2 regions of the Paenarthrobacter sp. NCHU4564 genome follow, and region 1 is predicted to be linked to the other one. Evidence: riboswitches for the same ligand, from Rfam matches in the RefSeq annotation. Region 1 holds a riboswitch; the other holds the start of a gene.
What was found. Region 1 has a riboswitch for glycine ahead of gcvP (aminomethyl-transferring glycine dehydrogenase). Riboswitches for the same ligand answer to the same signal wherever they lie in the genome.
Positions count from the first base shown of each region.

Region 1 (11,664 bases):
GCGGAGACATCGGAGGTGCCTTCGGCACGGTGGACGGTGAACGTCTCGGACTGGGTGGTGGTCATGATGCTTCGCTTTCAGATGAGGTCTGGTCAGATGAGGTCAGGGGTGAGGGAGCTGGATGGAAAGGGGGCGGCTTCTGTCTTCTTGCCGAACAGGCGGGCCGCAACGTAGTAAAGCGGTGCGACGACCACCAGGCCGACGATCCAGGAGATGTCCACACCGCCCATGGCCGCAGCCAGCGGCCCGGTGTAGATCGCGGTTGCCGAGAAGGGCACCTGGATCAGGGCGCCTGCTATGTACGAACCGATGGCGACCCAATTGAACCGCCCGTACACGCCGCCGTCGCGTTTGAAGAAGTCCTCTACGCGGTATTCGCCGTGCTGCAGCAGGTAGTAGTCCACCAGGTTGATGGCGGTCCAGGGGACCAGGACGTACATCAGGAAGGACAGGAAGTTGGTGTAGAAGAGGATGAAGTTGTCGCGGGCGAACAGGGCGATGGAGACAGCAAGGATAAAGAGCACGACGGCGGCCACGCTGCGGGTTTTCGCGCGGGGAAGCCAGGTGGGCTTGAAGGTCTGTCCGATGGTCAGTGCGCAGAGGACGCCGCAGTAGAGGTTCATGGCGTTGGAGGCTGCTACGCCCAGGCAGAAGATGCCGACGATGACCAGTGTCCAGGGTTGAAGGAGGGTGCCCAGGCTGCCGACGATCTCTACGTCGCCGGTGCTCATGGACACTGCCAAGGTGCCAACCAAGGCGCCCAGGAGCATGGGGAAGAGCGTACCCAGTACGCAGCCTGAGTAAGAAGCCCAGAAGGCCGGGGCGGACCCCGTGCCTTGCGGCATGTAGCGGGAATAGTCTGAAACGTAGGGCGCGTAAGCCAATTGCCACAGGGCCGAGACGGAGATGGTGCCCATGAAGCCCACCCAGTTGAAGTTGCCTTGCTCCAGGAAGTTGGCTGGAAGACCATGCACAAGGAGTATCCAGCCGAAAGCCAGCAGCAGCGCCAAGCCTGCCGCTACGCTCAAAATACGGGCGTAGGCGTGAATGAGCCGGTAGCCGAAGATCGTGGCGATGACGCTGACCACACCGATGATGATGATGCCCGCGTCAACGCTGATTCCCGGGCTGACGGCGGCCAACGCTTCGCCGCCGAACACCAGGTTGGCGGCGAAGAATCCCACGTACATGACCACCACGATCACCACGATCAACAGGGCGCCGAACGAACCGAACTGGCCGCGGGTCTGGATCATCTGGGCAACCCCGAGCTGGGGTCCTTGAGCAGAGTGCAGGGCCATGAAAATGCCGCCGAGCAGGTTGCCGATGATGATGCCGACGATCGCGGGGATGAAGCTCAAACCGAACACCGTGGTTGCGAGGCCGCCGGTCACGATGGTCATGATCATGATGTTGGAACCAAACCAGATGGTGAACAGGTCCCGGGCCTTGCCGTGGCGTTCGTTGAGGGGAATCGGCTGGATGGTCTTGTCCTCAAGCCGCGGAACCTCTGTTGCCTGTTTCGTGGATGACAGCGTACTCATGATGCGCTCCGGGACACCGATTCGAGTTCACGGATTTCGGAGGCCTTGCTCCGGTTGACCATCAGGGCGAGGAGGTCGAAGACCAGCGTGGCTGCGGCCACCGTGGTGATGTCTGCGTGGTCGTAGGCGGGAGCGACTTCCACCACGTCTGCTCCGACGATGTTGATGCCGTCCAAACCGCGGAGCAGGGCAAGGAGTTCGCGGGAGTGGAGCCCGCCCATCTCCGGGGTGCCGGTGCCGGGAGCGTAGGAAGGGTCCAGGACGTCGATGTCGATCGAGACATAGACAGGCGTGTCGCCAAGGCGTTCCTTGACCCGCTCGATCGCCGCCGGAACACCCATGACGTCCAGGTCCGAGCAGCGGATGATCTGGAAGCCGAACTCGTGGTCCCGGAGGAAGTCGTTGCGGTCATATACCGGTCCGCGGATACCCACATGCATCGACTTGTCCTCCACAAGCAGCCCCTCTTCGAAGGCGCGGCGGAAGATGGTGCCGTGCGTGATTGGCTGATCGAAGTACGTGTCCCACGTGTCCAGGTGGGCGTCGAAATGCAGGAGTGCGACCGGTCCATGGACCTTGTTCAGTGCCCGCAGCATCGGCAGGGCAATGGTGTGGTCGCCGCCGATGGATACCAAGCGCTTCGATTCGCTGATGAGCGGCAGCGCCTGTTCCTCGATCTCGCGGACAGCCCGGGTGATGTCGTAAGGGGTGCAGGCGATGTCGCCTGCATCAACAACCTGGGCTTCGTACACCGGCTCGACGTCGAGCTCCGGATGGTAGCCCGGGCGCAGGAGACGCGATGCCTCGCGAACCGCGGCAGGACCAAAACGGGCGCCGGGCCGGAAGGAGGTTCCGCCGTCGAACGGCACGCCGACAATGGCGATGTCATAGTCCGGAACGCGGTCGATCTGGGGGAGTCGGGCGAAGGTGCCGAGGCCGGCGTAGCGGGGAACCTTGGTTGCGTCTACGGGGCCGATGGGCTGGTGCGTGGTCATGGCTGAATCCTTCGAGTAGCTGGGTGCTCGCCGTTGAGCGGGAAGTGCATAACTCAATTCTTGGTGACCCCGATCACTGCGGATAGCGGTACATTGACTACAAATGGTCGGGGCGTTTAGACAAACGTCTAAACGCCCCGAAACAAGACCCAGGAGTCATCATCCATGGCCATCACCGTCGCCGAACTCGTCGCCGAGCCGCAGCTCGCGCTGACCCTTCTGGCCGGCGCGGACGGAACAGGCAACCGCATCACCTGGGCACACACCTCAGACCTCCCGCGCTTGTGGGAGTGGGTCACCGGCGGGGAGCTCATGATGACCAACGGGCTCTCCATCCCGGCTGATCCGGAGGGGCAGGTGGCGCTCGCAGAGGCCTTGGTGGACGCGGGTGCCAGTGCGTTGGCGATTGGCGAGAAGATGCACGCGCCGCCGCTGACGGAGGAATTCCTGCAGGCCTGCGACCGGCTTCCCCTGCCCCTGATCAACATCCCGTACCCGCTCCCGTTCATCGCCATTGCGCGGTCCGTGGCCGAGTCGTCGCTGCTTGAGGAATCGCGGCGGCTTCGGCAGACGGCCCGGGTGTACGACCTCCTCCGCACGGCCGGCGCCTCGGAGGACCACTGGCAAAGCCTGGTGCTGCGGCTCGCCACGGAGCTGGATTCGGAGCTGTTCGTGGTGGACCGCCGTTGCCTCCATCCATGGCACCCCGAGGGGCAGTCCCTGCCGGAATTCCTTGTGGAGGAATGGTCGCCGCACCCGGGCCAGGTCTCGGTTGCGGGCAAGAACTTCCAGTGGCACCGGATCCGCGGCCGGCACGTCCTCACCATGGACATTCCCACCCATGCCAACGCGCTGCTGGTGGTGCTGCCGGGCAGTGAACTGCACCCTGACGCCGTCGTGCTCCTGCATGCCGCGACCGTGCTGGGACTGCAGTTGGCCCGGATTGTCCTCTCGCTCGAAGGCCGCCACCGGCTGGCCGGTGAGTTCCTTTTGCAGGCGCTTGACGGGCGCCTTGGCACGGCCGAAATGGAACGGCGGCTGGAGGCTTTCGAGGTACCTCCGCAACGCTTCGTGGTCGCCTCGATGTCGGCGGACGACGCCGACAGGCTGGCAAGCGTGCACATCGAACTCTGGCGGCATGGGACATCGGCCGCTTCACTGAGGCGGAACGACCGGCTCCACGTGGTGGTCGCGGCGGACTTGGCGGACGAGTTGCTGATCCACTGTGCGGGCTTGGGAACCACCATCGGTGTGAGCTCCGCATCCGCGGTGGGCGGGCTTCAACAGGCCTTGCAGGAGTCGTTGTGGGCGCTGGGTTCGGCCAAGGCGAACAAACTGGGGCTCGCCCGGTACGCCCAAGGGCCAAGCTGGCTGGGTTTGACCGGATTCGAGGAAGGAAGCGCATTGGTCCAGCGGCTCCTGGGCCCGGTTTTCGAATACGAGCAGCGCCAGGACGGTGACCTCATGGTCACGCTGAAAACCTATCTCAACTCACAACGCTCGTGGCAAAAGACGGCTTCCGCCCTCTTCACGCACCGGCAAACCATCATCTACCGGATCCGGAAAATCGGTGAGCTTACAGGCCTGGATATGGGTGAAACCTCAACGCTGGCGCAGCTCTGGCTGGCCTTGCAAATCCACGAGGCGATGCACGGTTAGGCCCTTATTCAAACCCAGCGGGAAACGTCCGCCTTGCCATTGTCAGCGACCAGCCGCTATGGTGTGAAGCGTGTCACCGAGGTGGCGCACACGCTTTTGATCTGCGGCGGGAGAGTCCTGCCGGGTACATCCAGTCAGGCGCCGTAGGAGCAAATCCTCCCCAGGAATCTCTCAGGCCCATGTACCGCCGCGGCGAGGCAACTCTGGAAAGCAGTCCGGGCAACCGGGCTCACCGACGGTGCAAGTGGACCTTGCCAAGAACACAGTCCACGGAATCTCTCAGGTCCAATACAGAGCGGGGAGGAACCCATATTCACCATGGCGCTCAGCGGGCGCCTGAATCCTGGAGTTCCTCTTGACTGTTAAATCCTCCCCAACCGCTTTCGCGGACCGGCATATCGGCGCCCGTCGCCAGGCCGATGTTGAGACCATGCTCAAGGCCATCGGCTACGACTCCGTCGATGGCTTGGTTGACGTGGCCGTTCCCGATTCCATCCGCCAGTCATCGCCGCTCGCCCTGCAAAAGGCGCTGAGCGAGACCCAGGTCCTGGCCGAACTCCGCAAGCTCGCGGCGAAGAACAAAACCGCCGTCCAGATGATCGGCCAGGGCTACTACGACACCATCACGCCCCCGGTCATCCGCCGCAACATCCTCGAATCCCCGGCCTGGTACACCGCTTACACGCCCTACCAGCCGGAGATTTCCCAGGGCCGCCTCGAAGCGCTCCTGAACTTCCAAACCATGGTCCAGGACCTCACGGGCCTGCCCATCGCCAACGCTTCCCTCCTTGATGAAGCCACCGCAGTGGCCGAGGCCGTGCTGCTCATGCGCCGCGCCAACAAAGCTGTGAAGGACGGCAAGACCGTCCTCGACGCCGACCTCCTCCCGCAGACCATCGCGATCGTGAAAGGCCGCGCCGAGGCACTCGGCTTCGAGGTTGAGGTCGCCGACCTTTCCGCAGGACTGCCCGACGGCGACATCAACGGCATCGTCCTCCAGCAGCCTGGCGTTTCGGGCCGGGTCTTCAACCACGCCCCCGTGATCGCTGCGGCGAAGGAACGCGGTGCCTTGGTCACTGTGGCTGCCGATCTGCTGGCACTCACGCTCATCACGCCCCCGGGCGAACAAGGTGCGGACATCGCCGTCGGAACCGCCCAGCGCTTCGGTGTCCCGCTGTTCTTCGGCGGCCCGCACGCCGCGTACATGGCTGTCCGCACCGGTATGGAGCGCACGCTTCCGGGCCGCATCGTCGGTGTCTCCAAGGACAACGCCGGCGTGCCCGCGTACCGCCTCGCCCTGCAGACCCGCGAGCAGCACATCCGCCGCGAAAAGGCCACGTCCAACATCTGCACGGCACAAGCCCTGCTCGCGATCGTTGCCTCGATGTACGCCGTCTACCACGGCCCCGAGGGCCTCAAGTCGATCGCCGAGACCGTCCACGGCAACGCCCGCGTGCTTGCTACCGCCCTGCAGAAGGCAGGCCGTGAACTCGTCTCCGACTCCTTCTTCGACACCCTCACCGTCAGCGTTCCCGGCAAGGCGGACAAGGTGATCGGCGCGGCCGAGGCACGTGGTATCAACCTCCGCTACATCGACGCTGACACCGTGGGCGTTTCCGTTGATGAAACCACGACGCCGGAAGTCCTCTCCGCAGTCGCCGTCGCCTTCGGTGCCGGTCCGGTAGGGGACGCAGCCGGGTTCGAGTTGCCGTCCGACGTAGTCCGCACTTCCGACTTCCTGCAGCACCCGGTGTTCAACACGCACCGTTCCGAGACCCAGCTGTTGCGCTATATCCGCAAGCTGTCCGACCGGGACCTCGCGCTGGACCGGACCATGATTCCGTTGGGTTCGTGCACCATGAAGCTGAATGCCACGGCTGAGATGGAGGCTATCTCTTGGCCGGAGTTCGCTTCGATCCACCCGTTCGCCCCGGATTCCCAGACCGAGGGCTGGCGTGAGCTGATCTCCGGTCTGGAAGCCGATCTCACCGAAATCACCGGCTACGACCAGGTGTCCATCCAGCCGAACGCCGGTTCCCAGGGTGAGCTTGCAGGCTTGCTCGCGATCCGCGGCTACCACCTGTCGCGCGGGGATGACCAGCGCAACGTCTGCTTGATTCCGGCTTCCGCCCACGGCACCAACGCCGCTTCGGCAGTGCTGGCCGGCATGAAGGTGGTCGTGGTGGCTACCGCTGCCGATGGCACGATTGACCACGCTGACCTGGCTGCGAAGATCGAGGCCAACCGCGACGTTCTCTCGGCCATCATGATCACCTACCCGTCCACCCACGGTGTTTACGACGCTGACGTTCGCGAGGTTTGCGACGCGGTCCACGAGGCCGGCGGACAGGTGTACGTGGATGGTGCCAACCTCAACGCGCTCGTTGGCTTGGCACAGCCGGGCAAGTTCGGCGGGGACGTGTCCCACCTGAACCTGCACAAGACTTTCTGCATCCCGCACGGCGGTGGCGGACCCGGTGTTGGTCCCGTTGCTGCGAAGGCGCACCTGGCCCCGTTCATGCCCGGTGATGCCAACAATGCTTCCTCCGAGGGTGGTGTGGCCATCTCGGCTTCGCGCTTCGGCTCGGCCGGTGTGCTCCCGATTTCCTGGGCCTACGTGAAGCTCATGGGCGGCGAAGGGCTGACCGAGGCCACCAAGTCGGCACTGCTGGCCGCGAACTACGTGGCTTCCCGCCTGGACGAGCACTTCCCGGTCCTCTACACGGGCGAAGGTGGACTCGTGGCCCACGAGTGCATCCTGGACCTGCGCGAACTGACGGCACGCACCGGTGTCACGGCCGAGGACGTGGCCAAACGCCTCATCGACTTCGGCTTCCATGCCCCGACCTTGGCGTTCCCGGTTGCCGGCACTCTCATGGTGGAGCCGACGGAGTCCGAGGACCTCGCCGAGATCGACCGCTTCATCGAGGCCATGATCACCATCCGCGCCGAGATCGAGCAGGTTGCTGCCGGTGATTTCTCCGTGGAGAACTCCCCGCTTCGCAACGCACCGCACACGGCAGCCGCCGTCGTGAGTTCCGCTTGGGAGCGCGACTACCCGCGTGAGCAGGCCGTCTTCCCGGTGCCGAGCCTCAAGCAGGACAAATACTTCCCGCCGGTGGGCCGGATTGACGGTGCGGCGGGTGACCGGAACCTGGTCTGCTCCTGCCCTCCGATCGAAGACTTTCAGAACTAAGGAACCCGACTATGTCTGAGAACTACACCGCTCTCTTCGAGCAGCACAAGAAAGCCGGCGCCTCCTTCACGGACTTCGGTGGCTGGCAGATGCCCCTCAAGTACACCTCCGAACTCGCCGAGCACCACGCAGTCCGTAACGCCGCTGGCCTGTTCGATCTCTCCCACATGGGCGAAGTCTGGGTGACAGGACCGGAAGCTGCCGCGTTCCTGGACTACGCCTTGGTGGGCAAGTTGTCCGCGATCGCTGACGGGAAGGCGAAGTACTCGTTGATCTGCGATTCCGACGGCGGGATCATCGACGACCTGATCACGTACCGTCGTGGTCCGGAGAAGTTCCTCGTGGTGCCGAACGCCGGCAATGCCAAGATGGTTGCAGCGGCCCTGTCCGAGCGCGCTGCCGGGTTCGACGTTGTTGTTGAGGACGCTTCCGCTGAGACGTCCCTCATCGCGGTCCAGGGCCCTCTTGCTGAAACGATCCTGTTGCGCCTGGTTCCGGCCGAGCAGCACTCACTGGTCACGGAACTGAAGTACTACGCAGCCGTTGAGGTCTCGATTGCCGGAGAGGAACTGTTGCTCGCACGTACCGGATACACGGGCGAGGACGGCTTCGAGATCTACGTGCCGAACGCGGACGCACCTGCACTCTGGGAGGCGCTGCTCGAAGCCGGCGAAGGCCACGGACTCATCCCCGCAGGCCTGGCCGCCCGTGACTCCCTCCGCTTGGAAGCCGGGATGCCGCTCTACGGCAACGAACTCTCCCGGCACGTCAACGCCTACGCAGCCGGGCTCGGTCCCGTGGTGGCGCTGTCCAAGGAGGGTGACTTCGTGGGCAAGGAAGCACTGGCTGCCATCAAGGCTGCCGGTGTTGGAACCACGATCGGGCAAAAACTCGTCGGCCTCAAAGGCACCGGACGTCGCGCGGCCCGCGGTCATTACCCGGTCCTCAAGGATGGTTCCCTGATCGGAGAGGTGACCTCCGGCCAGCCGAGTCCCACGCTCGGTTACCCGGTCGCGTTGGCGTATGTCGACGTCGAGCATTCCGCCCCGGGCACCACCGTTGACGTCGACCTCCGCGGAAAGGCGGAGCCGTTCGAAGTCGTCGCGCTGCCTTTCTACAAGCGCCAAAAGTAGTCACGAGAGAAGGATCTGATATGAGCAAAGTTGTTGCCGAGCTGAAGTACTCGGCTGAGCATGAATGGGTTGCTGCAGATGGCGACGGGCCGGTGGGTATTGGAATCTCCGCCGTTGCTGCGGACGCCCTGGGTGACATCGTGTACGTGGACCTGCCCGAGGTCGGCTCCACGGTGACCGCGGGGGAGACCTGCGGCGAGGTGGAGTCCACCAAGTCCGTCTCCGACCTGTACTCACCCGTGACCGGTGAGGTGACCGAGATCAATGACGCCGTGGTCGACGATCCGGCACTCATCAACAACGACCCCTACGGTGCCGGCTGGCTGTTCAAAGTCGCCGCCACTGAAGAAGGCCCGCTGATGACGGCCGAGGAATACGCAGCAGCCAACGGAGGCGAACTGTGAACCCGGTATCAGTGAGTGAGTTCGAGCAGGTTGTATCGGCGTCGCTGGATGCCGACCTCGCCTCCCTGGACCCCGAGATCGCGGCAAAGATCGACGACGAACTCGGCCGCCAGCGCGGTGGCCTGGAAATGATCGCCTCCGAGAACCACACCGCCGTTGCCGTAATGCAGGCCCAGGGTTCGGTGCTGACCAACAAGTACGCCGAGGGCTACCCGGGCAAGCGCTACTACGGCGGCTGCGAGCACGTTGACGTGATCGAACAGCTCGCGATCGACCGCATCAAATCGCTGTTCGGCGCCGACTACGCCAACGTCCAGCCGCACTCCGGTGCGCAGGCCAACGCCTCCGTGATGCACGCGCTCATCAAGCCGGGCGACACCATCATGGGCCTGAACCTGGCTCACGGCGGCCACCTCACGCACGGCATGCGGATCAACTTCTCCGGCAAGCTGTACAACGTGGTCCCGTACGGCGTCCGCGAGGACACCCACACCGTGGACATGGCCGAGGTGGAGGCGCTGGCGCAGCAGCACAAGCCTGCTTTGATTGTGGCCGGCTGGTCCGCTTATGCGCGGCAGCTGGACTTCGCCGAGTTCCGCCGGATCGCCGACTCAGTTGGCGCGTACCTGATGGTGGACATGGCGCACTTCGCGGGCCTCGTGGCCGCGGGCCTGCACCCCTCGCCCGTCCCGCACGCCCACGTCACCACGTCCACCACGCACAAGACCCTCGCCGGTCCGCGCGGCGGCATCATCCTCTCCAACGACGCCGACATCGCCAAGAAGATTAACTCCGCGGTGTTCCCGGGCCAGCAGGGCGGACCCCTGGAGCACGTGATCGCGGGCAAGGCCGTAGCGTTCAAGATCGCCGCGTCCGAGGAATTCCGTGAGCGCCAGTCGCGCGTCCTGGCGGGCGCACGGATCCTCGCCGAGCGGTTGGTCCAGCCCGACGTCGCAGCGGCGGGCATCTCCGTGGTCTCCGGCGGCACCGACGTGCACCTGGTCCTCGTGGACCTGCGCGACTGCGAACTCGACGGCCAGCAAGCCGAAGACCGCCTCGCCGCGATCGACATCACCGTCAACCGCAACGCCGTTCCGTTCGACCCCCGCCCACCGATGGTCACCTCCGGCCTGCGCATCGGCACCCCGGCGCTTGCGACGCGCGGCTTCAGCGAAGCAGCCTTCCGCGAGGTTGCGGACATCATCGCCGAAGCGTTGATCGCCGACGCCGACGCGGACCTCACGGGGCTGCGTCACCGCGTCGAGACCCTCGCCGAAGCACACCCGCTTTACCCGGAGGTCGCGAACCTCGGCTAAGCCTCGAGGAGTTCGCCCGGCGGGCCTGACGTCCTCTGCGGGCTCGGTTGCGGCCTGGCGGCCGTTGGGGCCGGCATCCTCCGCGTGCTCGGTCGCGAAGACGCCCGCTGGGCGGACGTGACGCTCCCTTAGACGCACGCTTCCGGATGTCGGCCCCAAAGGGCCAAGGGTTGGCTCCTCCGGGTTGGGGACAGGACTCGCGGCTCGTTTGTTTTGAGAAATGGGACCACCTGCCGAGGGTGGGCTCATATTGATCTACCCGGGTGGGGTATTTGCTGGGAACGGATGCCCCACGTCAATACCGGGTTTGGAGGTTTGGTACTGGACCTCCGCGGGGGCTGGGCTGCCTTGGCTCAGGAATTGGCCCAGCCCCCATCTACTTGTTTTGTTTCACTCCTCCCGGGAAGGGACCCAGCCATGGCTGTTGGTGTTTTCGATCTGTTCTCCGTGGGCATTGGCCCGTCGAGCTCGCATACTGTGGGGCCGATGCGTGCCGGGGCGGTGTTCGCCCGGGAGCTCAAAGAGTCCGGAGTCCTCGACTCCGTGGCGGGGTTGCGGGTGGATCTTTACGGTTCCCTGGCTGCGACCGGAAAAGGGCATGGCACGTTCACCGCGACCCTGCTGGGCCTTGAGGGCTTCGAGCCTGAGTTGATCCTCCCCGACGAGGTGGAGGAGCGTCTGGCTTCGATCGCTGAGACCGGCAAGCTCAACCTCGCCGGTGGTGTCCAGTTGCCGTATGCGGTGGAGGATATGGTGTTGCATCCGTTGACGGTGTTGCCGCGGCATACGAACGGGATGAAGTTCGCTGTTTCTGATGCTGAGGGGAACGTGCTGAGGGAGGCGACGTTTTTCTCGGTGGGTGGTGGGTTCATTGTCCGTGAGGGTGAGGAGGACACGGCGCGGGCTGAGTTGGAGGAGTCCAAGGCTGAGTTGCCGTTGCCGTTCCGGACGGCGGCGGAGTTGTTGGGGCGGTGCTCGTCGAAGGGTTTGCGGATCAGCGACATCATGTTGATCAATGAGCGGGCGTCCCGGTCGGAGGAGGAGATCCGGGAGGGGCTCTTGCATATCTGGTCTGTGATGGAGGCCTGCGTTGAGACCAGTCTGAAGCGTGAGGGTGTGCTGCCGGGCGGTTTGCGGGTGAAGCGTCGTGCGCCTGATTGGTTGGAGCGGTTGTTGAAGGAGGACAAGGACCGCATTGATCCGAAGTATTGGCAGGAGTGGGTGAACCTGATCGCCCTGGCCGTGAACGAGGAGAACGCTTCCGGTGGGCGGGTGGTGACGGCTCCGACCAATGGTGCGGCGGGGATTATCCCGGCTGTGCTGTATTACGCGTTGCATTACGCCCCGGGCATGGATCAGGCCAGCCAGTCGGACCGGGATGATGTGGTGGTGCGGTTCTTGCTTGCTGCTGGTGCGG
Region 1 is NZ_JBQLIS010000003.1:118,085-129,748, reverse strand. Features, by position in the region: gene ACSVIE_RS04610 (aldehyde dehydrogenase family protein) at 1-65, opposite strand, end outside; gene ACSVIE_RS04605 (purine-cytosine permease family protein) at 93-1,544, opposite strand; gene speB (agmatinase) at 1,541-2,539, opposite strand; gene ACSVIE_RS04595 (PucR family transcriptional regulator) at 2,705-4,198, shown strand; glycine riboswitch at 4,296-4,395, shown strand; gene gcvP (aminomethyl-transferring glycine dehydrogenase) at 4,554-7,394, shown strand; gene gcvT (glycine cleavage system aminomethyltransferase GcvT) at 7,406-8,527, shown strand; gene gcvH (glycine cleavage system protein GcvH) at 8,548-8,931, shown strand; gene glyA (serine hydroxymethyltransferase) at 8,928-10,247, shown strand; gene ACSVIE_RS04570 (L-serine ammonia-lyase) at 10,665-11,664, shown strand, end outside.

Region 2 (11,664 bases), on a different contig from region 1:
GGTGCGTTGCTGGTGTTTGCCTCACGCCGGGCGACCGCCCTGCAGAAGTCACGTGCCAGTGCGCAGGAGGCCGAGGACGCCGCTGTGGAAGCTGCGGAAGACCCGAACGAGAGGCTCATGGAAGAGATGCGGATCCACCCCGTGGAGATCCTGCTAGCCCCGGATCTGGTGGATATCGTCTCCGGCGCTTCCGACGACCTCCTGGCCCGGGTGCGCTCCCTCCGCCACAAGATCGCCATGGAACTGGGCCTCGTGGTCCCGCCCGTCCGGACCCGGGACGCCCTGGACCTGCCACCTTCCACCTATGCCATCCGCATCGCCGGCGTCGAGGCTGGAAGGGGAGTGGCGCCGTCGGGCAAGCTCCTGGCCCTCGGCGAATTCCTGGACGCCCTTCCCGGGACCGCAACCGTGGAACCGGTGTTCGGCCTGAGCGGCAAGTGGGTGCCCACGGAGATGCGGCACAGTGCCGAGATGACCGGTGCCACCGTCATTGACCGTGTCTCCGTGCTGGTCACCCACCTGTCGTCAATCATCACGGCCAACGCCGCCCGGCTCCTGACCCGCGAAGACGTCCGCGTCCTCACCGAAGGCATCCGCAAGCAGAGTCCCTCCGCAGTGGAGGAACTCACGCCCGGGCTGCTCTCCCTGGCCGAAATCCAGCGTGTCCTCGAAGGCCTCCTGGAAGAACAAGTGCCCATCAACGACCTTCCCCGGATTTACGAAGCCCTGGCCCTGCGCGCCAAGGTATCAACCGACCCGGAGGCCCTGATCGAGTCGGCGCGGAACGCCTTGGGGCCTGCACTGGCGGCCAAGTACCTGGACGCAGGGGTGCTCAACGTGGTGATGATCGACCCCCTCCTGGAGCAGTCCATGCTGGAGGACATGCGGCCCGCGGAAGGTGGAGCCCAGATCGTCATGGGGCAAGCCAAACTGGACGGCGTCCTGGCGTCCCTCAAAACCGCAGTGGAGGAAGCCGCGGCGGCGGGCCGCCAAGCGGTGCTGGTGTGCGCGCCTGCCTTGCGCCCCGCCGTGCGTCGCCTGGTGGCGGCCCCCGACGGCGGTGTCCCCGTCCTGTCGTACCGGGAAGTCACCTCTGCCCATTTGCGCATCGAGACCGTGGGGGTGGTGCGCTATGCCGAAGCGCTACACCCTTAAGGGGTCCTCCCTGGAAGCGATCCGGGCCAAGGCGCTGCAGCACTACGGGCCCGGTGCCCGGATTGTGGCTGCCGAAAAAGTCACCAATCCGGGAATCGTGGGACTGTTCGCGGCCAACCGCTTCGAGGCCACGGTGGAAGTCAGCGACAAGCCTGCAGGGCAGGCTGCGGCGGAGGTCCCCGGGGCGCCTGCCATGACGGTCAAGGCTGCGCAGCACCCACGCGACCCCGGTTCTGCCCATGACCTGGACGGCACCGCCATTGCAGCGCTGCTGGAACGGGCCGACGCCGAGGAGCTTCACCTGCACCGGGCCAGGCCCTCCGCCGGCGCTGCGGCTGCCCCCGTGTCGACGGCCTCGCCGGATTTCGCCGGGCTGCTGGAACAACTGGGCAAGGAACTGGAACGGACATCCGCGCCGACGGCCCCGCCCCCGCCGGCCCTGCCCCCGGCGGTGCCGCCGGCCCCGATGGTGACGCTGCCGCCGTCGAGCGCTGCGTTTGCCGAGGTGCCCGAACTCCTGGCCGGCGACGGCGACCTGGTCCTGCTCCTGGGCCTGGGTGACGACGCCCTGGACGTTGCGCTGCAGATGTCACAGGCCGCAGGCGGCGCCGACGTGAGGACGGCAGGGGAGCTCACCGCGTTCGGCCACCTCCACGTGGACGGACGGCACAGCGCGACGGCGGCACGCGCCCAGGCCGTTCTGACCGGCCATACCGTTGTGGTTGCTTACGGGCTGGGGGTTGCCGGGGATGCGCCCGGCCAGGCGTCACGCATTGCACTGCTGGCGCCCGATCAGGTGTGGGTCGTGGCCGACGCCCGGATGAAGGCAGAGGACACCGCAGGGTGGTCAGGCGCGTTGCGCGCCGGCCTGGCGGGTGAGTCAATCGCCGTCCACGCGCTCGCTGTCATTGGAGCCGCACAGACCGGCACGCCCGAGACCGTCAACGAACTCGGCCTTCCGGTGGGATGGGTCGATGGCAGGCCCGCAGCAGCAGCCACGCTGGGAAAGGTACATTGAGAGCATGTTGGTACTGACGCGCAAGCCGGGCGAGAAAATCATGATCGGCGACGACATTGTCATCACCGTCATGGAGGGCCGGGGTGATGGCGTGCGCATCGGCATCGAGGCGCCCCGGGGTGTTTCCATCCAGCGCAGCGAGGTGGTGGAGGCGATCGCGGCCGCCAACCTCGCCGCAGCCCAGGCGGGACCCGACGCCGAACAGCTCCTGGCCGGCCTCCAACCCCCAGCCGCCCGCAAGGACGTCCCGTCAGGCAGGCCCGAGGAAATCGCGCAGTGACGGAAGAGATGCCGCGCTAACCGCAGCAAGCGCCCGGCCAACATTGGCCTGCACGGCAAGGTCCGCGAGTTCGTCCGGGCCGGGAGCCCCGGGCGGCGGCCCGGCCTGAAGGGCTGCCGCATTGTCCGAGGCCGCGTTGTCGATCTTTGCCTGTAATTCCGCCATGCCCTGCAGATGCTCGCCCAAAAGTCCCGGCCACGGTCCAGGCGGCGCTGCAGATACCAGGCCGGGCAAAGTGGTGTGGTGGGGAGCCTTCCATTCGGCCGACAAAGAGGCGGCCTCCACGCCGCGGGCAAGGGACTCGAAACGGAGGTTTTCCAGAACCTTTTCAAGTTCGGTGGCAGTGAAATTCAACCGGTGCCAGTTGCCTGCCCGGAGATGCAGGAGCTGTGTTTCCAGGAGAAAAAGCAGGAAATCCAGTTGCCTTCGCTCACGCCACAGCGTTGCCGACAGTTCGTCCGCCCCCACGGTTCCCCAATCATTTATTGCAAAGCCTGAATGACGATTTAGCAGGCTTTTTGGTTTCTTGTGTCGAGCGTACACGCAGAGTCGTTTTCAGGTGATATGTTCACTGAACACGTACCTGGACGAAGTCCTGAAACGTCGCCGTGATTGGTCTCCCGGCGCCGGTGGAACAGCTGTTCAGGGTCCGTTGCAACTCAATAATCCGGTCTCATGGGGGGACTTACATTTGAATCGCGAACAGCGCAACGAGCTGGTGTTGCAGCACCTTCCGCTCGTTGGTTACCTGGTCTCTGACCTTTGCGCGCGTGCGTCACATTTATCGCGCGACGATTTTGCTTCCGTGGGGTCGTTGGCCCTTATTGCGTCCGCTGATTCTTTTGATCCGGATCTCGGTGTTCCTTTTGGTGCCTTTGCGCGCCGTCGGATCATCGGTGCCTTTGCTGACGAGATGCGGGCCAGCGACTGGGCCACCCGTTCGGCCCGGAAGCGCATCAAGGAAACCATGGCCGTCCAGGAAACCCTCACCGGCGTGCTGGGGCGTACTCCCACGGTGCCGGAGTTGGCCTCTGCCTTGGGCGTGGAACGCAGCCATGTGGAAGCTGCCCTGGCCGATGCCGCCCGGACGCTCAGTTCGCTGGACGAGGTGGTGGCAGATACCGTGGCCTCCGGCGCTCCGTCCCCTGAACACTCTGTCCTCGCGGACGAGCGCATCAAGTATCTGCGGGCCGCCGTCGACTCCCTTCCGGAGAAGATGCGCTTCGTGATCCAGGAGATCTACCTTGCCGGCCGTTCCGTGAAGGACCTTGCCGAGGAACTCGGTTCGACCCACGCCGCAGTGTCGCAGCAGCGGGCCGAGGGCATCCGCCTCATGCGCGACGGCCTGGCAGCCCATTACGCGGACAACCCCGACCAGCCCTTTGAACCTGAATCCCGAATCACCGCCCGGCGACGCAATGACTACTTGGCTGCGCTGGCCACGGCGACCACCGGAGGGATCACCCGGGGCCTGGGCCTTGGGTCCTCGCTCAATCAAGCCGTCTAGCAGCAGGCAGCAGGAAGCCCGGGCCGTGGGATGGCCCGGGCTTCCTGCTGCGACTGCCTGGAGGCGCCTTTAGCGCGCCTTGGGCACCCTGCGGAGTACGACGGCGGCAAGCACTGCCGCTCCAGCCATCAGTACCAGCCCGATCGCCGCCGTGATGTGGACGCCGGATTCGAAGGCGACCCGGGCGGCCAAGGTGAGGGCATCAGACAAGGGTGCAGGGAGAGCCGCGGCTGCATCCACGGCTCCGGCCAGTGTCTCCCCGGAGTTTCCGGCGGCTTGGCTGGACAGGCCTTCAGGCAGGACGAGGTTGTGCTGGTAAGACGCCGTCAGGATGGAACCGAGCACTGCGGTGCCCAGCAGGGATCCGAGTTCATAGCCCGTTTCGGAGATGGCGGATGCGGCTCCGGATTTGTCGGCCGGGACGGAGGACAGGATCAGGTCATTGGAGATTGTTTCCGCTGCTCCCACGCCAACGGCAAGGATGGTCAGGGCGGACAGCAGGAACACCGGCCCGTGTCCGTGGTCTCCCACCACAACCACCAGGTAGCCCACGGCACTGAAACTTAGGCCGGCGGCGACCACGAATCCAGGCCTGATCCGTTTGACCAGCGGCACCACCAACAGTCCGGCAACAATCGTGGCGAGCAGGGCCGGAATCATGGCGATGCCCGCTTCCATGGGGGACTGCCCCTCCACCAACTGCAGGTGCTGGGCGAAGAAGTAGATGAACCCGGTCATGGAGAACAGTGACAGGACGTTGGCCACGATCGCCGTGCTGAACACCTTGTTGCCGAAGAGGCGGACATCCAGCATGGGGTTCTCCAACTGGCGCTGTCTCCGGACGAACACTGTGCCCATGACCAGGCCAAACACCATGAATGCCAGGGCGGTCGCCCCGAAGCCATGGACGGCGAATTCCTTGATGCCATAGACGAACGGCGCCATGGTCAGGATGGACAGCGCAATGCTGGGCACGTCCACCCGGCCGGGATTGGCGTCCTTGGACTCGGGGATGAGCGTGGTGCCGAGAGCGAGCAAGGGAAGCAGCAGGAAGGTCGCCACGAGGAACACGGCACCCCACCAGAAGTGCTCCACCAGCCAGCCACCAAAGATGGGGCCCAGCGCAGCGCCTCCGGAGAAGCCGGCGGCCCACACCGCGATGGCGAGCCTGCGGCGGTTGGGATCCGTGAAGATGTTCCGGATCAAGGAGAGGGTGGAGGGCATCAGCATGGCGCCGAAGACGCCCAGGGCGGCGCGGCCGGCAATCAGCCACTCGGCGGACGGCGCGAAGGCTGTAGCAGCCGACACCGCCGCGAAGCCCGTGCTGCCGATCATGAGCAGCCGCCGTCGTCCGATCCTGTCGCCGAGGTTGCCCATGGAGACCAACAGGGCGGCCAGGACCAGCGGGTAGGAGTCCACGATCCAGAGCAACTGGACACCGCCAACTTCCAGGGACCGGGCGATTTCCGGAAGAGCAAAGGTGAGGGCGGTGTTGTCGACGGCGACCAGCAGCACCGGGACCATCAGCAGGGCCAGTGCTGCCCAGTCGCGCCACGGTGCCCGGTCCTGCGCGGACTGCTGGCGGACATGGGTTGCTGGGGTCGAAGACTGGGTGAACATGGCAATAACTGTACCGTCTGGACGGTATAGTTTCAACTTCGGAATGCCCACAGCAATAGGGGATGATGGAACCCATGCCACGAAAACCAGTAGCCAAGGACTCGGTCCTGGATGCCTTCGAAGCCCTCCTGATCGAGGTCGGCGAACGGGCCGCCACGCTCGATGCCGTAGCCAAGCGCGCCGGTGTCTCCAAGGGCGGGCTGCTCTACCACTTTCCCAACAAGGAGGCGCTGATCGCGGCGCTGTTGGAACGCCTCGACAATCTCGCGCAGGAAGACATAGAACAGATGAAAGCTGCTCCCGATGGAGCGGCTGCCTACTTCATCCGCTCTTCGTTGTGGGCGGGGACGCCCATGGACCGGGCCTTCGTGGCGGCGACCCGGTTGGCGGAGGTCGCCCATGAGGAAACACGACGGCGGTTCGCCGGTATCCAGCAACAGTGGCTGGATGTCCTGGCTGAGGATGTGGGGCCCGACGTGGCCAAGGCTGTCAGCTACATGGGGGATGGGCTGTACTTTAACGCGATGTTCGAGGGCGGCCAGGAGACGGGCGACGGCAGGCGGGAGGCCGACGTCGGGATTCTCCTGAAGGTGCTGGAGCGCCTGCGGGCATAGGCCGCCTGCACCATTTGCGGCGGCGCCCGCCGCGTAGGACAATTAAGCCTTGTGGCGCGCCTTCCCAGCGCCCACAGACAACTGAACAAGCCTTTGATCTGCGGCGGGAGAGTCCTGCAGTACGTGATGCAGGCGCCGTAGGAGCAAACCCTCCCCAGGAATCTCTCAGGCCCATGCACCGCCGCGGCGAGGCAACTCTGGAAAGCAGCAGGCAGGAACGCGTCACCACCGGCGCGGGCCTACCGTGCTCACCGACGGTGCAAGCGATCGTTGTGCAGACAACGCGCGGAAACTCTCAGGTCCAATACAGAGCGGGGAGGAACCCGAGTAGCTGCGGCGTACCCACGCGCCGCCCAAGTATTGGAGTTCCTTCGTGACGGTTAGTTCTGCCTCCACCACCTTCGTTGACCGGCATATCGGTGCCCGCCGCCAGGCCGACGTTGAAACCATGCTGAAGTCCGTCGGATACGACTCCGTCGATTCGCTCGTTGACACCGCGGTTCCCAACGACATCCGTCAGGACGTGGCGCTGACCCTCCAGAACGCCCTTTCCGAGGTTGAGGTCCTGGCTGAACTCCGCAAGCTGGCCGCCAAGAACAAGACGGCCGTACAGATGATCGGCCAGGGCTACTACGACACCATTACCCCGCCGGTGATCCGCCGCAATATCCTCGAGTCCCCCGCCTGGTACACCGCTTACACCCCGTACCAGCCCGAGATCTCCCAGGGCCGTCTTGAGGCACTTCTGAACTTCCAGACCATGGTCCAGGACCTTGTTGGCCTGCCGATCGCCAACGCGTCCTTGTTGGATGAAGCCACCGCCGTGGCCGAAGCCGTCCTCATGATGCGCAGGGCCAACAAGAACAAGGCTGCCCAGGATGGCAAGACCGTCCTGGACGCCGACTGCCTGCCGCAGACCATCGCGATCGTGAAGGGCCGTGCCGAGGCCCTCGGCTTCGAGGTTGAGGTCGCTGATCTTTCCCTTGGCCTCCCGGAAGGTGCCATCAACGGCGTCGTCCTCCAGCAGCCGGGCGTTTCCGGCCGAGTCTTCGACCACTCCGCCGTGATCGCCGAGGCGAAAGAGCGGGGCGCGTTGGTCACCGTCGCAGCCGATCTTCTCTCGCTCACCCTCATCACTCCTCCCGGCGAGCAGGGCGCCGATATCGCCGTGGGTTCCGCCCAGCGACTGGGCGTGCCGCTGTTCTTCGGCGGCCCGCACGCCGCCTACATGGCCGTCCAGAAGGGCTTGGAGCGTTCCATGCCGGGCCGTTTGGTGGGCGTTTCCAAGGACGACGCCGGTGTCCCCGCCTACCGCCTGGCGCTGCAGACCCGTGAGCAGCACATCCGCCGCGAGAAGGCCACGTCCAACATCTGTACCGCGCAGGCATTGCTCGCGATCGTCGCTTCGATGTACGCGGTCTACCACGGTCCCGAGGGACTGAAGGCAATCGCCGAGACGGCGCACCAGCACGCCCGCACCCTTGCCGTCTCCCTGAAGGCCGCCGGCGTCGAGGTCCTGCACGGTTCGTTCTTCGACACCATCACGGTCCGCGTACCGGGCCGCAGCGCCGAGCTCGTCGCTGCCGCCGAGGCCCGCGGCATCAACCTGCGCGGCGTCGACGCGGACACTGTGGGTATCTCGGTTGATGAAACCACTACAGCCGACATCGTCGGCGGTGTCCTTGAAGTGTTCGGCGCCCCGGTACTTGAGTCCGTGGAGGGTTTCGCGCTCGAAGCTTCCGTTGAGCGCTCCAGCGATTACCTGCAGCACCCGGTGTTCAACACGCACCGCTCCGAGACCCAGCTCCTGCGCTACATCCGCAAGCTCTCCGACCGCGACCTCGCGCTGGACCGGACCATGATCCCGTTGGGTTCATGCACCATGAAGCTGAACGCCACCGCTGAGATGGAAGCCATCTCCTGGCCCGAGTTCGCCTCGATCCACCCGTTCGCCCCGGACTCCCAGACCGCCGGCTGGCGTGAGCTGATCGCTGACCTTGAAGCCCAGCTCACCGAAATCACGGGCTACGACCAGGTCTCCATCCAGCCGAACGCCGGTTCCCAGGGTGAGCTTGCAGGCTTGCTCGCGATCCGCGGCTACCACCACTCCCGCGGAGACCAGCAGCGCAACGTCTGCCTGATCCCCGCATCGGCCCACGGCACCAACGCCGCCTCCGCTGTGCTGGCCGGCATGAAGGTCGTGGTCGTGGCCACGGCTCCCGATGGAACCATCGACCACGCTGACCTGGCTGCGAAGATCGAAGCCAACCGTGACGTTCTCTCGGCCATCATGATCACCTACCCGTCCACGCACGGTGTGTATGACGCCGACGTCCGGGAAGTGTGCGACGCAGTCCACGAAGCCGGCGGACAGGTGTACATCGATGGCGCCAACCTGAACGCTTTGGTTGGCTTGGCCCAGCCGGGCAAGTTCGGCGGAGACGTGTCCCATCTGAACCTGCACAAGACCTTCTGCATCCCGCACGGCGGCGGCGGACCCGGCGTTGGCCCGGTTGCTGCCAAGGCACACCTCGCGCCGTTCATGCCCGGCGATGCTGCCTCCTGGACCGAAGGTAACGATGTCCCGATCTCGGCATCGCGCTTCGGCTCGGCCGGTGTGCTCCCGATTTCCTGGGCGTACGTGAAGCTCATGGGCGGCCAGGGTCTCACTGAGGCAACCAAGTCCGCACTGCTCGCTGCCAACTACATCGCAGCGCGCCTCAACGACCACTTCCCGGTGCTTTACACGGGCGAGGCTGGCCTGGTGGCCCACGAGTGCATCCTGGACCTGCGCGAACTGGCGGCCAAGACGGGCGTTACCGCGGAAGATGTGGCCAAGCGCCTCATCGATTTCGGTTTCCACGCGCCCACGCTGGCCTTCCCGGTTGCCGGCACCCTCATGGTGGAGCCCACGGAGTCCGAGGACCTCGTGGAGATCGACCGCTTCATCGAAGCCATGATCACCATCCGCAAGGAAATCGACCAGGTGGCCCACGGCGACTTCTCCGTGCAGGATTCCCCGCTTCGCCGCGCGCCCCACACGGCAGCCGCCGTCGTAAGCTCCGACTGGGACCGCGCCTACCCGCGTGAGCAGGCTGCTTTCCCGGTCCACCACTTGAAGCAGGACAAGTACTTCCCGCCGGTGGGACGTATCGATGGTGCTGCGGGCGACCGCAACCTGGTGTGCTCCTGCCCGCCTCTCGAAGCGTTCGAGGAAAACACAGCAGCGTTCGAGAACTAAGGGAAATGGCAATGACTGAGAAGCACACAGCCCTCTACGAGGAGCACAAGAAGCTCGGCGCGTCTTTCACGGACTTCGGTGGGTGGCAGATGCCGCTAAAGTACACCTCCGAGCTCGCTGAACACCACGCCGTCCGGAAGTCCGCCGGCCTGTTCGACCTCTCCCACATGGGCGAAGTTTGGGTCACCGGACCGCAGGCAGCAGAGTTTTTGGATTACGCCTTGGTGGGCAAGATCTCCGCCATGGCCGACGGAAAAGCCAAGTACTCCCTGATCTGCCAGGAAGACGGCGGGATCATCGACGACCTGATTGTGTACCGTCGTGGTGCCGATAAATTCCTGGTGGTGCCGAACGCCGGCAATGCCTTTGTGGTCGCATCTGAACTGCTGCAGCGCGCCGCGGGCTTCGATGTCGTGGTCGAGGATGCTTCATCGTCGACGTCGTTGATCGCCGTTCAGGGGCCGCTTGCGGAAGCGATCCTGCTGCGCCTGGTTCCGGCCGAGCAGCACTCGCTGGTCACGGAACTGAAGTACTACGCCGCAGTCGAGGTGACTTTCCTGGTGGCCGGCTCCGGACAGGACCTGCTGCTGGCACGCACCGGCTACACCGGCGAAGACGGCTTCGAGATCTTCGTCCCCAACGAATCCGCCGCCGCGCTGTGGCAGGCGATTTCGGCTGTTGCGGAGGATGGTGAACTGGTTCCGGCAGGCCTTGCATCGCGCGACTCCCTGCGCCTCGAGGCCGGCATGCCGTTGTACGGCAACGAGCTCTCCCGCGAAGGTAATCCGTTCGCTGCCGGACTTGGGCCCGTTGTGGCGCTGTCCAAGGAAGGCGACTTTGTTGGCAAGGAAGCACTCGCTGCTTTGAAGGCTGACGGTGCGGGCGTGTCTTCCGGCCGCAAGCTTGTTGGCCTCAAGGGCCTGGGCCGCCGTGCCGGCCGTTCGCACTACCCGGTAGTGAAGGACGGCGCCGTGGTGGGCGAAGTGACCTCCGGACAGCCGAGCCCGACGCTCGGGTACCCTGTCGTGATGGCGTACGTCGACGTTGCTTTTGCTGAGCCCGGCACCGCACTCGAGGTGGACCTCCGCGGCAAAGCCGAGCCCTTCGAGGTCGTCGCGCTGCCGTTCTACAAACGGTCCCGCTAAGCAGTTTTTGATCACCCATAGTTAGGAAACAGAATGCCCAAAGTAGCGCCTGAACTTCAGTACTCCGACGAACACGAGTGGGTCCTGCGTGGGGAGGGGAACTCGGTATCCATCGGTATCTCTGAAGTTGCCACCGACGCGTTGGGCGACATCGTCTACGTCGACCTGCCCGAGGTTGGTGCGACTGTGACTGCGGGGGAGACCTGCGGCGAGGTGGAGTCCACCAAGTCCGTCTCCGACTTGTACTCGCCGGTTACCGGTGAGGTCACCGAGATCAACGACGCCGTTGTGTCCGACCCCGCACTGATCAACAACGACCCCTACGGCGAGGGCTGGCTGTTCAAGGTCGCCGCAGAGTCTGACGGTCCGCTGCTCTCGGCGCAGGAGTACGCCTCCAAGAACGGCGGCGACCTCGCCTAAGCAACCCCGTTCCAGGGGACACCACGCGCGCCGGGTGGCGTAGCGTGGACTGTAATAACTGAATGAACTTGCGACGCCGGGTTGCCGCCTGAGGGGGCCACCCGGCGTCGTACTTCGGTCGCCTGCCGCCACAAGCGGGGGTGGCCATCCGGCAGGACCATCTGCCGGACCGTTTTCAAGCTGTATAAAAGGGATCCCGGCTATGGCTGTTGGTGTTTTCGATCTGTTCTCAGTGGGCATTGGCCCGTCGAGCTCGCATACTGTGGGGCCGATGCGTGCCGGGGCGGTGTTTGCGCGGGAGCTCAAAGAGTCCGGAGCCCTCGACTCCGTGGCGGGGTTGCGGGTGGATCTTTATGGGTCCCTGGCTGCAACGGGCAAAGGCCACGGGACGTTCACGGCAACTTTGCTGGGGTTGGAGGGCTTCGAGCCTGAATTGATCCTGCCCGAGGAGGTGGAGGAGCGGTTGGCTTCGATTGCGGAGACGGGCACGCTCAATCTTGCCGGGGAAGTGCTCCTGCCGTATGCGGTGGAGGATATGGTGTTGCATCCGTTGACGGTGTTGCCGCGGCATACGAATGGGATGAAGTTTGCTGTTTCTGATGCTGAGGGGGTTGTCCTTAGGGAGGCGACGTTTTTCTCGGTGGGTGGTGGGTTCATTGTCCGT
Region 2 is NZ_JBQLIS010000022.1:56,271-67,934, forward strand. Features, by position in the region: gene ACSVIE_RS18235 (flagellar biosynthesis protein FlhA) at 1-1,155, shown strand, start outside; gene ACSVIE_RS18240 (hypothetical protein) at 1,133-2,173, shown strand; gene csrA (carbon storage regulator CsrA) at 2,178-2,453, shown strand; gene ACSVIE_RS18250 (flagellar protein FlgN) at 2,424-2,921, opposite strand; gene ACSVIE_RS18255 (sigma-70 family RNA polymerase sigma factor) at 3,145-3,960, shown strand; gene ACSVIE_RS18260 (MFS transporter) at 4,030-5,580, opposite strand; gene ACSVIE_RS18265 (TetR/AcrR family transcriptional regulator) at 5,655-6,194, shown strand; glycine riboswitch at 6,289-6,385, shown strand; gene gcvP (aminomethyl-transferring glycine dehydrogenase) at 6,568-9,435, shown strand; gene gcvT (glycine cleavage system aminomethyltransferase GcvT) at 9,447-10,580, shown strand; gene gcvH (glycine cleavage system protein GcvH) at 10,614-11,000, shown strand; gene ACSVIE_RS18285 (L-serine ammonia-lyase) at 11,203-11,664, shown strand, end outside.
Region 2: it holds a riboswitch for glycine, as region 1 does, so the genes downstream of both, gcvP (aminomethyl-transferring glycine dehydrogenase) here and gcvP (aminomethyl-transferring glycine dehydrogenase) in region 1, are expected to answer to the same signal.